One region of the Streptomyces sp. NPDC021093 genome, then DNA from elsewhere that is predicted to be linked to it. Evidence: predicted binding sites of a transcription regulator. Region 1 holds the regulator's gene; the other holds the start of a gene.
The links. The regulator HrcA, encoded in region 1, represses chaperone genes, less so after heat shock. The targets are predictions, from matches to a motif close to TTNGCACTCNGNNNNNCNGAGTGCNAA.

Region 1 (5,710 bases):
CGCGCATCAGCCCTCCGGCGGCGATCACCGGCAGCTGTACGGTCTCGCGGACCTGCGTCACCAGGGACAGCAGCCCCAGCCCGCTGCTGCCGTCGGTCTGCGGGTCGTCGCGGTGCGTGCCCTGGTGCCCGCCCGCCTCGATGCCCTGCACGCACACGGCGTCCGCACCCGCCCACTCGGCGGCCTGCGCCTCTTCCGGAGTGGTGACGGTGACGATCGTAAATGTCCTGACATTTGCGAGGGCGTCGAGTTCGTCCCTTGAGGGGCAGCCGAAGGTGAAGGACACCACCGGCACGGGGTCGTCGACGAGGAGCGCCAGCTTGGCCTCGTACCCGTCGTCGGTGCCGTGGTCGTCGCGCTCGGCGATCGGCGTCTCGTACCAGGCGCTCTCGCTCGCGAGTTGCTGCCGGTACAGATCCAGGGCCGCCGGGTCGGCGGCGGGCTGCGGCATGAACAGATTGACCCCGAACGGCTTCGAGGTCAGCGCGCGCAGCTGCTTGATCTCCTCGTACATCCCGTCGGCGGTCTTGTAACCGGCCGCGAGGAAGCCGAGCCCGCCGGCGTCGGACACGACACCGGCCAACTCGGGGCAGGAGGCCCCGCCGGCCATGGGCGCCTGCACGATCCCTCGCCGGCACAGCTCTCCCAGCGTGGGCATCACCCTGGACTCAACAGACATGCCCGCATCGTTTCACGCCCGGGCCGACCCGCCGAATCGAACGAGAACGGGGCCGGACCCGATGGTCCGACCCCGTTTCGCACGGACGACAGCGGATGCCCACCGCAGGGACGAGAACTACCGCCCGTTGAAAGCGTCCTTCAACCGTGAGAAGAGCCCCTGCTGCCCCGGCTGACTGTGCGCCCCGGGGGACGACCCCCGGACCCCCAGCAGCCCCGGCACCCGCTGCTCAGCGCCCGTTGAAAGCGTCCTTCAACCGCGAGAAGAGCCCTTGCTGCCCCGGCTGGAACTGCCCCGTGGGCCGCTCCTCGCCGCGCAGCTTCGCCAGCTGGCGCAGCAGGTCCTCCTGCTGCGGGTCCAGCTTCGACGGCGTCAGCACCTCGACGTGCACGATCAGGTCGCCGCGACCGCCACCGCGCAGGTGTGTCACGCCGCGCCCGTGCAGCGGCACCGACTGGCCCGACTGCGTACCGGGCCTGATGTCGATCTCCTCGACCCCGTCGAGCGTCTCCAGCGGCACCTTGGTGCCGAGCGCGCCCGCCGTCATCGGGATGGTCACCGTGCAGTGCAGGTCGTCGCCGCGCCGCTGGAAGGTGGGGTGCGCCAGCTCGTGGATCTCCACATAGAGGTCGCCGGCGGGGCCGCCGCCGGGGCCGACCTCGCCCTCGCCCGCGAGCTGGATGCGGGTGCCGTTGTCGACACCTGCCGGGATCTTCACCGTGAGCGTGCGACGCGACCGGACGCGGCCGTCGCCGGCGCACTCCGGGCACGGCGTCGGCACGACCGTGCCGAAGCCCTGGCACTGCGGGCAGGGCCGCGAGGTCATGACCTGGCCGAGGAACGACCGGGTGACCTGCGAGACCTCACCGCGACCGCGACACATGTCACAGGTCTGCGCGGCGGTGCCGGGGGCCGCGCCCTCGCCGCTGCAGGTCGTACAGACGACAGCCGTGTCGACCTGGATTTCCTTGGTGGTGCCGAAGGCCGCCTCGTTGAGGTCGATCTCCAGCCGGATCATGGCGTCCTGGCCGCGGCGGGTGCGCGAACGCGGGCCGCGCTGGGACGCCGTACCGAAGAAGGCGTCCATGATGTCGGAGAAGTTTCCGAAGCCACCCTGGCCGAAGCCGCCCGCGCCGCCTCCGCCGGAGGCCGACAGCGGGTCGCCGCCGAGGTCGTAGACCTGCTTCTTCTGCGGGTCCGACAACACCTCGTAGGCGGCGTTGATCTCCTTGAAGCGCTCCTGAGTCTTCGGGTCCGGATTCACATCCGGGTGAAGCTCACGCGCAAGACGCCTGAACGCCTTCTTGATTTCGTCCTGGGAAGCGTCGCGGCGCACGCCGAGTACGGCGTAGTAGTCCGTGGCCACTTACGACTCCGCCAGGATCTGTCCGACGTAACGTGCCACTGCGCGTACCGCTCCCATCGTTCCGGGGTAGTCCATGCGGGTCGGTCCGACCACGCCTAGCTTGGCGACTGCCTCGTCGCCCGAACCGTAGCCGACTGCGACCACGGACGTAGAACTGAGTCCCTCGTGAGCATTCTCATGACCGATACGTACGGTCATGCCTGACTCCGTGGCCTCGCCGAGCAGCTTCAGCAGGACGACCTGCTCCTCCAGCGCCTCCAGTACGGGGCGGATGGTGAGCGGGAAGTCGTGGCCGAAGCGGGTGAGATTGGCGGTTCCGCCGATCATCAGCCGTTCCTCGGTCTCTTCCACAAGTGTTTCCAGAAGAGTCGCGAGAACCGTCGAAACGGTTCCCCTGTCCTCCGGTTCGAACGACTCGGGAAGTTCCTGCACCAGTTGCGGCACATCGGCGAACCTGCGGCCCACGACCCGGCTGTTGAGCCGGGCCCGCAGGTCCGCGAGGGACATCTCGCCGAACGGCGCCGGGCAGTCGATCATCCGCTGCTCGACCCGGCCGGTGTCGGTGATCAGCACCAGCATCAGCCGGGCGGGCGCCAGCGACAGAAGCTCCACGTGGCGCACCGTCGACCGCGTCAGCGACGGGTACTGGACGACGGCCACCTGCCGGGTCAGCTGCGCGAGCAGCCGCACCGTACGGGCGACGACGTCGTCGAGGTCGAGGGAGGCGTCCAGGAAGCTCTGGATCGCCCGCCGCTCCGGCGTGGACAGGGGCTTGACCCCGGCCAGCCGGTCGACGAACAGCCGGTAGCCCTTGTCCGTGGGGATCCGCCCGGCACTGGTGTGCGGCTGGGCGATGAACCCCTCGTCCTCCAGGGCCGCCATGTCGTTGCGCACGGTGGCCGGGGAAACACCGAGCTGATGCCGCTCGGTGAGGGCCTTGGAGCCGACGGGCTCCTCCGTGCCGACATAGTCCTGGACGATGGCGCGCAGCACTTCAAGTCTGCGTTCACTGAGCATCGCGCACACCTCCAAGCCGTGATGTTCCCTGGTGCAGATCGGGCGTGCGGGGCTGATACCCCGGCACTCTGCCTGGCACTCCCCGTCTGCGAGTGCCAGCGATTGTCGGGCCAGTGTACGGCGGCGGGGTGCTGCCCGGGCAAGGGCGGCGGCTCACGCTAGCGTCACGGTATGGAGATGCGATGGGAAGAGGCCGGCTGGGAACGTCTCGCTCCGGGTGTCGGCAGGCGCCGGCTGCCGGGCTGGGACGCGACGATCGGCCTGGTGGCGGGCGGGCAGGGAGCGCTTCTGTACGACACGGGGTCGTCGCTTCGCGAGGGCGCCGGGATCCGGCTGCAGGCCGAGTCGTTGCTCGGCCGCAGAGTGACGCATCTCGCGCTCAGCCATCCCCACTTCGACCATGTGCTGGGGTCGGGCGTCTTCGCGGGCGTCGAGGTGTTCGCGGCGGTCGGCATGGACACGCTGCTCGTCTCGCAACGGGAGTCGATCTCCACCGACGCGGTACGTCACGGAGTGGCGCCGGACGCCGCCGTCGAGGCCGCGGAGCTGCTGGCCGCCCCGCACCACCTGGTCTCCGACGAGCGGACCCTCGACCTGGGCGGCGGGCGCAGCGTCCTGTTCGCCAACCTGGGCCCCGCGCACAGCGGCCACGACCTGGTGGCCCTCGTGCCGGGCCTGGAGGGCGGCCCCGAGGTCGTCTTCTGCGGGGACCTGGTGGAGGAGTCGGGGGAGCCGCAGGCGGGCACTGACGCGGTCGGTGGGCGGTGGCCCGAGGCACTGGACCGGCTCCTCTCTCTGGGCGGCGAGGACGCCGTGTACGTGCCGGGGCACGGTGCCGCGGTGGACGCGGCGTTCGTACGGGCCCAACGCGACGCGCTGGCACGCCGTTTCAGGGCCTCCTAGCTGCCCCTCGTGCACGTGTCGTAGCGTCAGCCGCATGCGCAGCTACAGCCCCGACTTCACCCCGCCCTGGAAGAAGTCGACGCCCGCCCCCGAACTCCCCGCCGATCACGACCTGGTGGTGGAGGAGGTGTCGACCGGCTTCTGCGGTGCGGTGATCCGTACCGAGAAGACGGCGGAGGGCCCGACGGTCACCCTGGAGGACCGCTTCGGCAAGCACCGGGTGTTCCCGATGACTGTGGCCGGCTTCCTCTTCGAGGGCGCGCCGGTGACGCTGGTACGGCCGTCCTCGGGGGCCGGTCCTGTGCGCCCCGCCCGGACCGCTTCCGGTTCGGTCGCCGTCACGAACGCGCGGGCGCGCGTGGCGCGGGCGGGCCGCATCTATGTGGAGGGGCGGCACGACGCGGAACTGGTGGAGCGCGTCTGGGGCGACGACCTGCGCATCGAGGGCGTCGTCGTCGAATACCTGGAGGGCATCGACGACCTGCCGGCGATCGTCGCCGGGTTCGCCCCGGGACCGGACGCGAAACTCGGTGTCCTGGTCGACCACCTGGTGCCCGGTTCGAAGGAGTCCCGCATCGCCGCCGGGGTGACGGACGCCAACGTCCTGATCGTCGGACACCCGTACATCGACGTGTGGGAGGCCGTGAAGCCGTCCTCCGTCGGCATTCCCGGCTGGCCGCGGATCCCGCGCGGCCAGGACTGGAAGACGGGCGTGTGCCGGGAACTGGGCTGGCCGGACAACACGGGCGCCGCCTGGCAGCACATCCTGGCGCGGGTCCGCTCGTACAAGGACCTTCAACCGTCCCTGCTCGGTGCGGTGGAGCGGCTCATCGACCACGTGACGGTCGGCGACGTGCCGCAGGGCTGACCGACGCGTGCCCCGGCCCGCCCTGCCGCGGGGCCGACCGGCGCCGGGCGCCGCGGCACGGCGGCGCCCCGCCCGGTGCTCAGTCCACCAGGTCCCGTACCACCGCGTCCGCCAGCAGCCGGCCGCGCAGGGTGAGCACCGCGCGGCCCTCCGTGTAAGGACCGTCCTCCAGGAGGCCGTCCCTTACCGCCTTCTCCGCGGCGGCCAGTCCCGTGGGCTTCAGCAGCGACAGCTCACAGCCCTCGACGAGCCGCAGTTCCAGCAGGATCCGCTCGACCCGGCGGTCCTCGTCGAGCAGCACCTCACGCCCGGCCCCGGGGGACCGCCCCTCGCCCAGCGCCTGCGCGTAGGCCCCGGGGTGCTTGACGTTCCACCAGCGCACACCGCCGACGTGGCTGTGCGCGCCGGGACCTGCGCCCCACCAGTCGGCGCCGCGCCAGTACAGCTCGTTGTGCAGGCACCGGCCGGCCTCGGACGTCGCCCAGTTGGACACCTCGTACCAGGAGAAACCGGCCTTCGAGAGCGCCGTCTCCGTCATCAGGTAGCGGTCCGCGTGCACGTCGTCGTCCGTCATCGGGACCTCGCCGCGCCGGATCCGCCGGGCCAGCTGGGTGCCCTCCTCGACGATCAGCGCGTACGCGCTCACATGGTCGGGGCCCGCCCCGATCGCCGCGTCGAGGGACGCCTGCCAGTCGGCGTCGGACTCCCCCGGGGTGCCGTAGATCAGGTCCAGGTTCACATGGTCGAACCCGGCCGCCCGCGCCTCAGCGACGCACGCCTCCGGGCGCCCCGGGGTGTGCGTACGGTCCAGGATCTTCAGCACGTGCTGCCTGGCGCTCTGCATGCCGAACGACACCCGGTTGAAGCCACCCTCGCG
Region 2 (5,710 bases), on a different contig from region 1:
CCGTCATCAGTTCGCTGGTGAGCGTGGCGGCGGGCTACGCCTTCGACAAGTACGCCTTCCGGGGCAAGGAGAAGCTGTTCTCCACGGTGCTGCTCGGGGTGCTGGTCCCGACGACCGCGCTCGCCCTGCCGATGTACCTGCTGGCCAGCAGGGTCGGGCTGGTCAACACCTACTGGTCGGTCCTGCTGCCGGTCCTGGTCCACCCCTTCGGGGTCTACCTCTCCCGGGTCTTCAGCGCGGGCTACATCCCGAACGAGGCCCTGGAGGCCGCCCGTATCGACGGCGCGGGCGAGCTGCGGATCTTCTTCTCGATCGGTCTGCCCATGGTCATGCCGGGCTTCGTGACCGTCTTCCTCTTCCAGTTCACCGCGATCTGGAACAACTTCTTCCTCCCCCTGGTGATGCTCTCGGACCAGAAGCTCTTCCCGCTGAGCCTCGGTCTGTACGCATGGAACTCCAACGCTCACGCCGAGCCGACCTACCTCCCGATGGTCGTCACCGGCTCCCTCCTCGCCGTCATCCCCCTGATCGTCGCCTTCGTCTCCCTCCAGCGGCACTGGAAGGCCGGACTCACCGCCGGCAGCGTCAAGTGACGGGCACTTCCTTAGCGCCGAACGACCCGATGAGGAGCCCGAGTTCCACCATGCACCACGCCACTGACAATCGCCCCGCGACCCTGCTCGCGATGGCCCCCGGCATCGCGGAACGCCTGCTCAGCGACGACCAGCGGACCCGCCTCGCCCAGCTCGCCCGCACCGACCCCCACCTGGTCGCCCACGATCTGCACGCCCCCGAGTTCGCGGCGGCACTCGCCGAGGCCGAGGTGCTCCTCACCTGCTGGGGCGCCACCCCGCTCACCCCCGACGTCCTGGCCCGGGCCCCGAAGCTGCGCGCCGTCGTGCACGCGGCCGGATCGGTCAAGCACCACATCACCCCGGCCTGCTGGGAACGCGGCCTCACGGTCAGCTCGGCCGCCGGGGCCAACGCCCTGCCCGTCGCCGAGTACACCCTCGCTGCGATCCTGTTCGCCGGAAAGCACGTCGCCAGGGCCGCCCGCACCTACCGCCGCCTCGACGGCTCCGGCCACGACTGGCGCACCGACCTGCACACCTCCGGCAACTACCGCCGCACCGTCGGCATCGTCGGCGCCTCCCGGATCGGCCGCCGCGTCATCGAGCTGCTGGCCCCCTTCGACGTACACACACTGCTGTACGACCCGTACGTCACCCCGGCCGAAGCGGCCCGCCTGGGCGTCGAGCCGACGGACCTGCTGACGCTGTGCACCCGCAGCACGATCGTCTCCGTGCACGCCCCCCAGCTCCCGGAGACCCGGCACATGATCGGCGCCGCCCAACTCGCCGCCATGCCCGACGGAGCCACCCTGATCAACACCTCGCGCGGCTCCCTCGTCGACGAGTCCGCGCTGCTCCCGCACCTGGAGTCCGGCAGGCTGGACGCCGTACTCGACGTCACGGACCCCGAGGTCCCACCGCCCGGCTCGCCGTTCTACACGCTGCCCAACGTCCTGCTCACCCCGCACCTGGCCGGGTCCTTCGGCAACGAGCTGCACCGAATGGCCGACCACGCGCTGGCCGAGCTGGAGCGGTACGCGGCGAGGGTCCCCTTCGCGGAGGCGGTACGTCCGGACGTACTGGACCACTCCGCGTAGCCCCTGCGGGAAACGCACCGAGGCCCGGCACCCCCGAAGGGGCGCCGGGCCTCGGCGTTGTTCAGCTACTGACCAGGTCAGTGGGAGTGGCCGTGGCCGCCGTGACCGGCGTCGGCCTCTTCCTCGGCCGGCTTCTCGACGACCAGGGTCTCGGTCGTGAGCAGCAGCGACGCGATGGACGCGGCGTTCTCCAGGGCGGAGCGGGTGACCTTGACCGGGTCGATGACGCCGGCCTTGACCAGGTCGCCGTACTCGCCGGTGGCGGCGTTGAAGCCCTGCCCGGCCTCCAGGTCGGCGACCTTGGAGGTGATGACGTAGCCCTCAAGGCCGGCGTTCTCGGCGATCCAGCGCAGCGGCTCGACGGCGGCGCGGCGGACGACCGCGACACCCGTGGCCTCGTCGCCGGTCTTGTCGAGGTTGCCGTCCAGGACCTTCACGGCGTGGACGAGCGCGGAGCCACCACCGGAGACGATGCCCTCCTCGACCGCGGCGCGGGTCGCGGAGATGGCGTCCTCCAGACGGTGCTTCTTCTCCTTGAGCTCGACCTCGGTCGCGGCACCGACCTTGATGACGCAGACGCCGCCGGCGAGCTTCGCCAGGCGCTCCTGCAGCTTCTCGCGGTCCCAGTCGGAGTCCGTGGACTCGATCTCGGCCTTGATCTGGTTGACGCGGCCCTTGACGTCCTCGGAGTTGCCCCCGCCGTCGACGATGACCGTGTCGTCCTTGGAGATCGTGACGCGGCGGGCGGTGCCCAGCACGTCCAGACCGGCCTGGTCGAGCTTGAGGCCGACCTCTTCGGCGATGACGGTGGCACCGGTGAGGGTGGCCATGTCGCCGAGCATCGCCTTGCGGCGGTCGCCGAAGCCCGGGGCCTTGACGGCCACGGCGTTGAACGTGCCGCGGATCTTGTTGACGACGAGGGTGGAGAGCGCCTCGCCCTCGACGTCCTCGGCGATGATCAGCAGCGGCTTGGAGCCACCGGCCTGGATGACCTTCTCCAGGAGCGGCAGCAGGTCCTGGATCGAGCCGATCTTGCCCTGGTGGATCAGGATGTACGGGTCGTCGAGGACGGCCTCCATACGCTCCTGGTCGGTCACCATGTACGGCGAGAGGTAGCCCTTGTCGAAGGCCATGCCCTCGGTGAAGTCGAGCTCCAGGCCGAAGGTGTTGGACTCCTCGACGGTGATGACACCGTCCTTGCCGACCTTGTCCATCGCCTCGGCGATGAGCTCGCCGACCTGCTGGTCCTGCGCGGAGAGCGCGGCCACGGCGGCGATGTCGGACTTGTCCTCGATCGGGCGGGCGGTCGCGAGGAGCTCCTCGGACACGGCCTTGACCGCGGCGTCGATGCCCTTCTTCAGGGCGGCCGGGGAGGCACCCGCGGCGACGTTGCGCAGGCCCTCGCGGACGAGCGCCTGGGCCAGCACGGTGGCGGTGGTCGTACCGTCACCCGCGATGTCGTTGGTCTTGGTCGCCACCTCCTTCACCAGCTGGGCACCGAGGTTCTCGTACGGGTCGTCGAGCTCGACCTCACGCGCGATGGTGACACCGTCGTTGGTGATGGTCGGGGCGCCGAACTTCTTGTCGATGACGACGTTGCGGCCGCGGGGGCCGATCGTCACCTTCACGGTGTCGGCAAGCTTGTTGACGCCGCGCTCAAGGGCGCGACGGGCGTCCTCGTCGAACTTCAGGATCTTCGCCATGGAGCTTTCTCAAGTCCTCTCGGAATACGAACTGCGCCCCTGGACGCCCGGCGTGTGAGCGGGGGCCAGGGGCGCAGAACAAAAAATGCGGAAGTGAATTACTTCCCGGCGTGCTTACTTCTCGATGATGGCGAGAACGTCGCGGGCCGAGAGAACGAGGTACTCGTCCCCGTTGTACTTCACCTCGGTGCCGCCGTACTTGCTGTACAGCACTACGTCGCCGACGCTCACGTCGAGCGGCAGGCGCTCGCCGTTCTCGAAGCGGCCCGGACCCACGGCGAGGACGGCGCCCTCCTGGGGCTTCTCCTTCGCGGTGTCCGGAATGACCAGGCCAGAGGCGGTGGTCTGCTCGGCGTCGAGCGGCTGGACCACGATGCGGTCCTCAAGCGGCTTGATGGCAACCTTGGAGCTTGCGGTCGTCACGATCCGGTCTCCCCCTTCGGAGATCTCACGGGGTTAACAGTCTGGGGTGGCGACCAGGTGGATCCGTCGTCGCGGGTGCCGGACCTGCCCGTCGCTGTGTTGGCACTCTCCAGTGGTGAGTGCCAGAGCCGAGACTATGACGCAGTTAGCACTCGGTCAAGCGGAGTGCCAATCCAAGACCCCCGGGAGTGATCCGGCCGCCCTCCGCACGGCATCGCGGCCGTCACAGGTAGTCCTCCAGGCGCGCCACCGTGAACCCCTGGTCCTGGATCCTGCGCAGCATGCGGGCCGTCATCTCGGTGATGGTCGAGCCCTTGAGCTCGTCGGGACCGCGGAAGTGCGCGAGAACGATGTCACCGGACTTGAGGCGGTCGCCCTCCGCGTAGCGCATGTTGTGGATCTGCATCGACTCGCGCCAGAGGACGAGGGCCCGCACCCCGCAGCTGCCCGCCGCGCGCACCGTGGCCTCGTTGTAGTTGCCGTACGGCGGGCGGAAGAGGGTGGGGCGGGTGCCGAAGCGGGCCGCCAGGCGGTCCTGCTGGCCGCAGATCTGCTTGCGCTGGCCCTCGTACGACAGCGTCCGCAGGTTCGCGTGTCCCGTGGTGTGGTTCTGGATCGTGCCGCCGCCGGCGTCGCGCAGGCGCTTGAAGTGGTCGTAGTCGCTCCCGGCGACGCTGTCCGTCAGGAACATGCTGATCGGGAGCTTCAGCTCCCCGACCATCCTGATGAACCGGGGGTCCTTCTCGGCCCCGTCGTCGAAGGTCAGGAAGACGACCTTGTCGCGGGTCCTGACCCGGTCCAGGACGACGGGCGGTCCGGACGCCTTGAGCACGGGCGTACGGTCCGGGTGCGCCGGGGCCGGTGCGAGGGGACCCGCCAGGCCCCAGCGCGCGTATGCCTTCAGGGGTACGCCCCTGGCGTCGGTCCCCGGTGCGGCGGGCGCCGGTGCCGCCTGCCCGGGGGTCGCCCCGGGCGTCGCGGACTTCGCCGCGGACCCTTCCCGCAGCTCTCCGGAACCGTCCCCGGCCCCTTGTCCCGCGCATCCGCTCACCCCCGCGACGAGCACACCGATCGCCACCGCCCCCGCCGCCCACAGCCCCGACCGGCGTGCCCGTCCTCGCATCACACGTAATCCTCCAGCTTGGCCACGGCGTATCCCTTGGCGGTGATCGTCTTCATGACCCGACGAATCATGTCGGGCATGGTCCCCTTCCAGTCACCCCGCCCCCGGAAATGTGTGAGGACGATGTCGCCGGGGTGCAGGTCCTTGTCCCATTCGCGCCATTCCATCCGGTCCGGGAAGGCCTCCGCCGCCCACAGCGGGACCGCCTTCACACCGCAGGACTTGGCGGCGACCAGCGTGTCCTTGTTGTAGTTGCCGTACGGCGGGCGGAAGAGCGGGGGGCGCTTGCCGTACCGCTTCTCGATGTTGGACTGCTGGCCGCAGATCTCGTGCTTCTGCTGTTCGTACGAAAGGCCGGGCAGGTAACGGTGGTTGAGGGTGTGGTTGTGCAGGGCCACGCCCTTCTTCTGCATCTTCTTGAAGTACGCGTAGTCCTCCTTCACCAGGTAGTCGGAGAGGAACGCGCTGTACGGGATCTTCAGCTCGTCCATCATCCGGATCAGCTCGGGGTCCTTCTCGGCCCCGTCGTCGATGGTCAGGAACACGACCCTGTCCTTGACCGGCACCGTCGTGAAGATCGGCGGCAGCCCCTCCGAGACCTGGCCGTCCACCTCGAAGCCCTGCCGGGCCTTGATCTTCGGCTTGACCCTGGGCGCCGGAGGCACGGCCAGCGGCGTCTGCACCAGCCCCCAGCGTCTGGCCGCCACCACCCGGGCCGCCTGCGCGGCCTTGGCCGCGGCCTGCTCCTGCCGCAGCTTCTCGGCGGGTGAGAGCAGGGCGCCGGCCGCGCCG

Region 2: a site for HrcA is predicted at 3,941-3,967, ahead of groES (co-chaperone GroES). Genes of this name have one in related genera too.

What each region holds. Positions count from the first base shown of each region.
Region 1 covers NZ_JBIRQJ010000006.1:239,214-244,923, forward strand. Annotated here, with positions in the region: gene ACH4SP_RS20190 (nitronate monooxygenase) at 1-679, opposite strand, end outside; gene dnaJ (molecular chaperone DnaJ) at 909-2,045, opposite strand; gene hrcA (heat-inducible transcriptional repressor HrcA) at 2,046-3,062, opposite strand; gene ACH4SP_RS20205 (MBL fold metallo-hydrolase) at 3,234-3,965, shown strand; gene ACH4SP_RS20210 (DUF3097 domain-containing protein) at 4,000-4,833, shown strand; gene hemW (radical SAM family heme chaperone HemW) at 4,913-5,710, opposite strand, start outside.
Region 2 covers NZ_JBIRQJ010000007.1:369,553-375,262, forward strand. Annotated here, with positions in the region: gene ACH4SP_RS23670 (carbohydrate ABC transporter permease) at 1-593, shown strand, start outside; gene ACH4SP_RS23675 (hydroxyacid dehydrogenase) at 644-1,669, shown strand; gene groL (chaperonin GroEL) at 1,747-3,372, opposite strand; gene groES (co-chaperone GroES) at 3,487-3,795, opposite strand; gene ACH4SP_RS23690 (polysaccharide deacetylase family protein) at 4,019-4,918, opposite strand; gene ACH4SP_RS23695 (polysaccharide deacetylase family protein) at 4,918-5,710, opposite strand, start outside.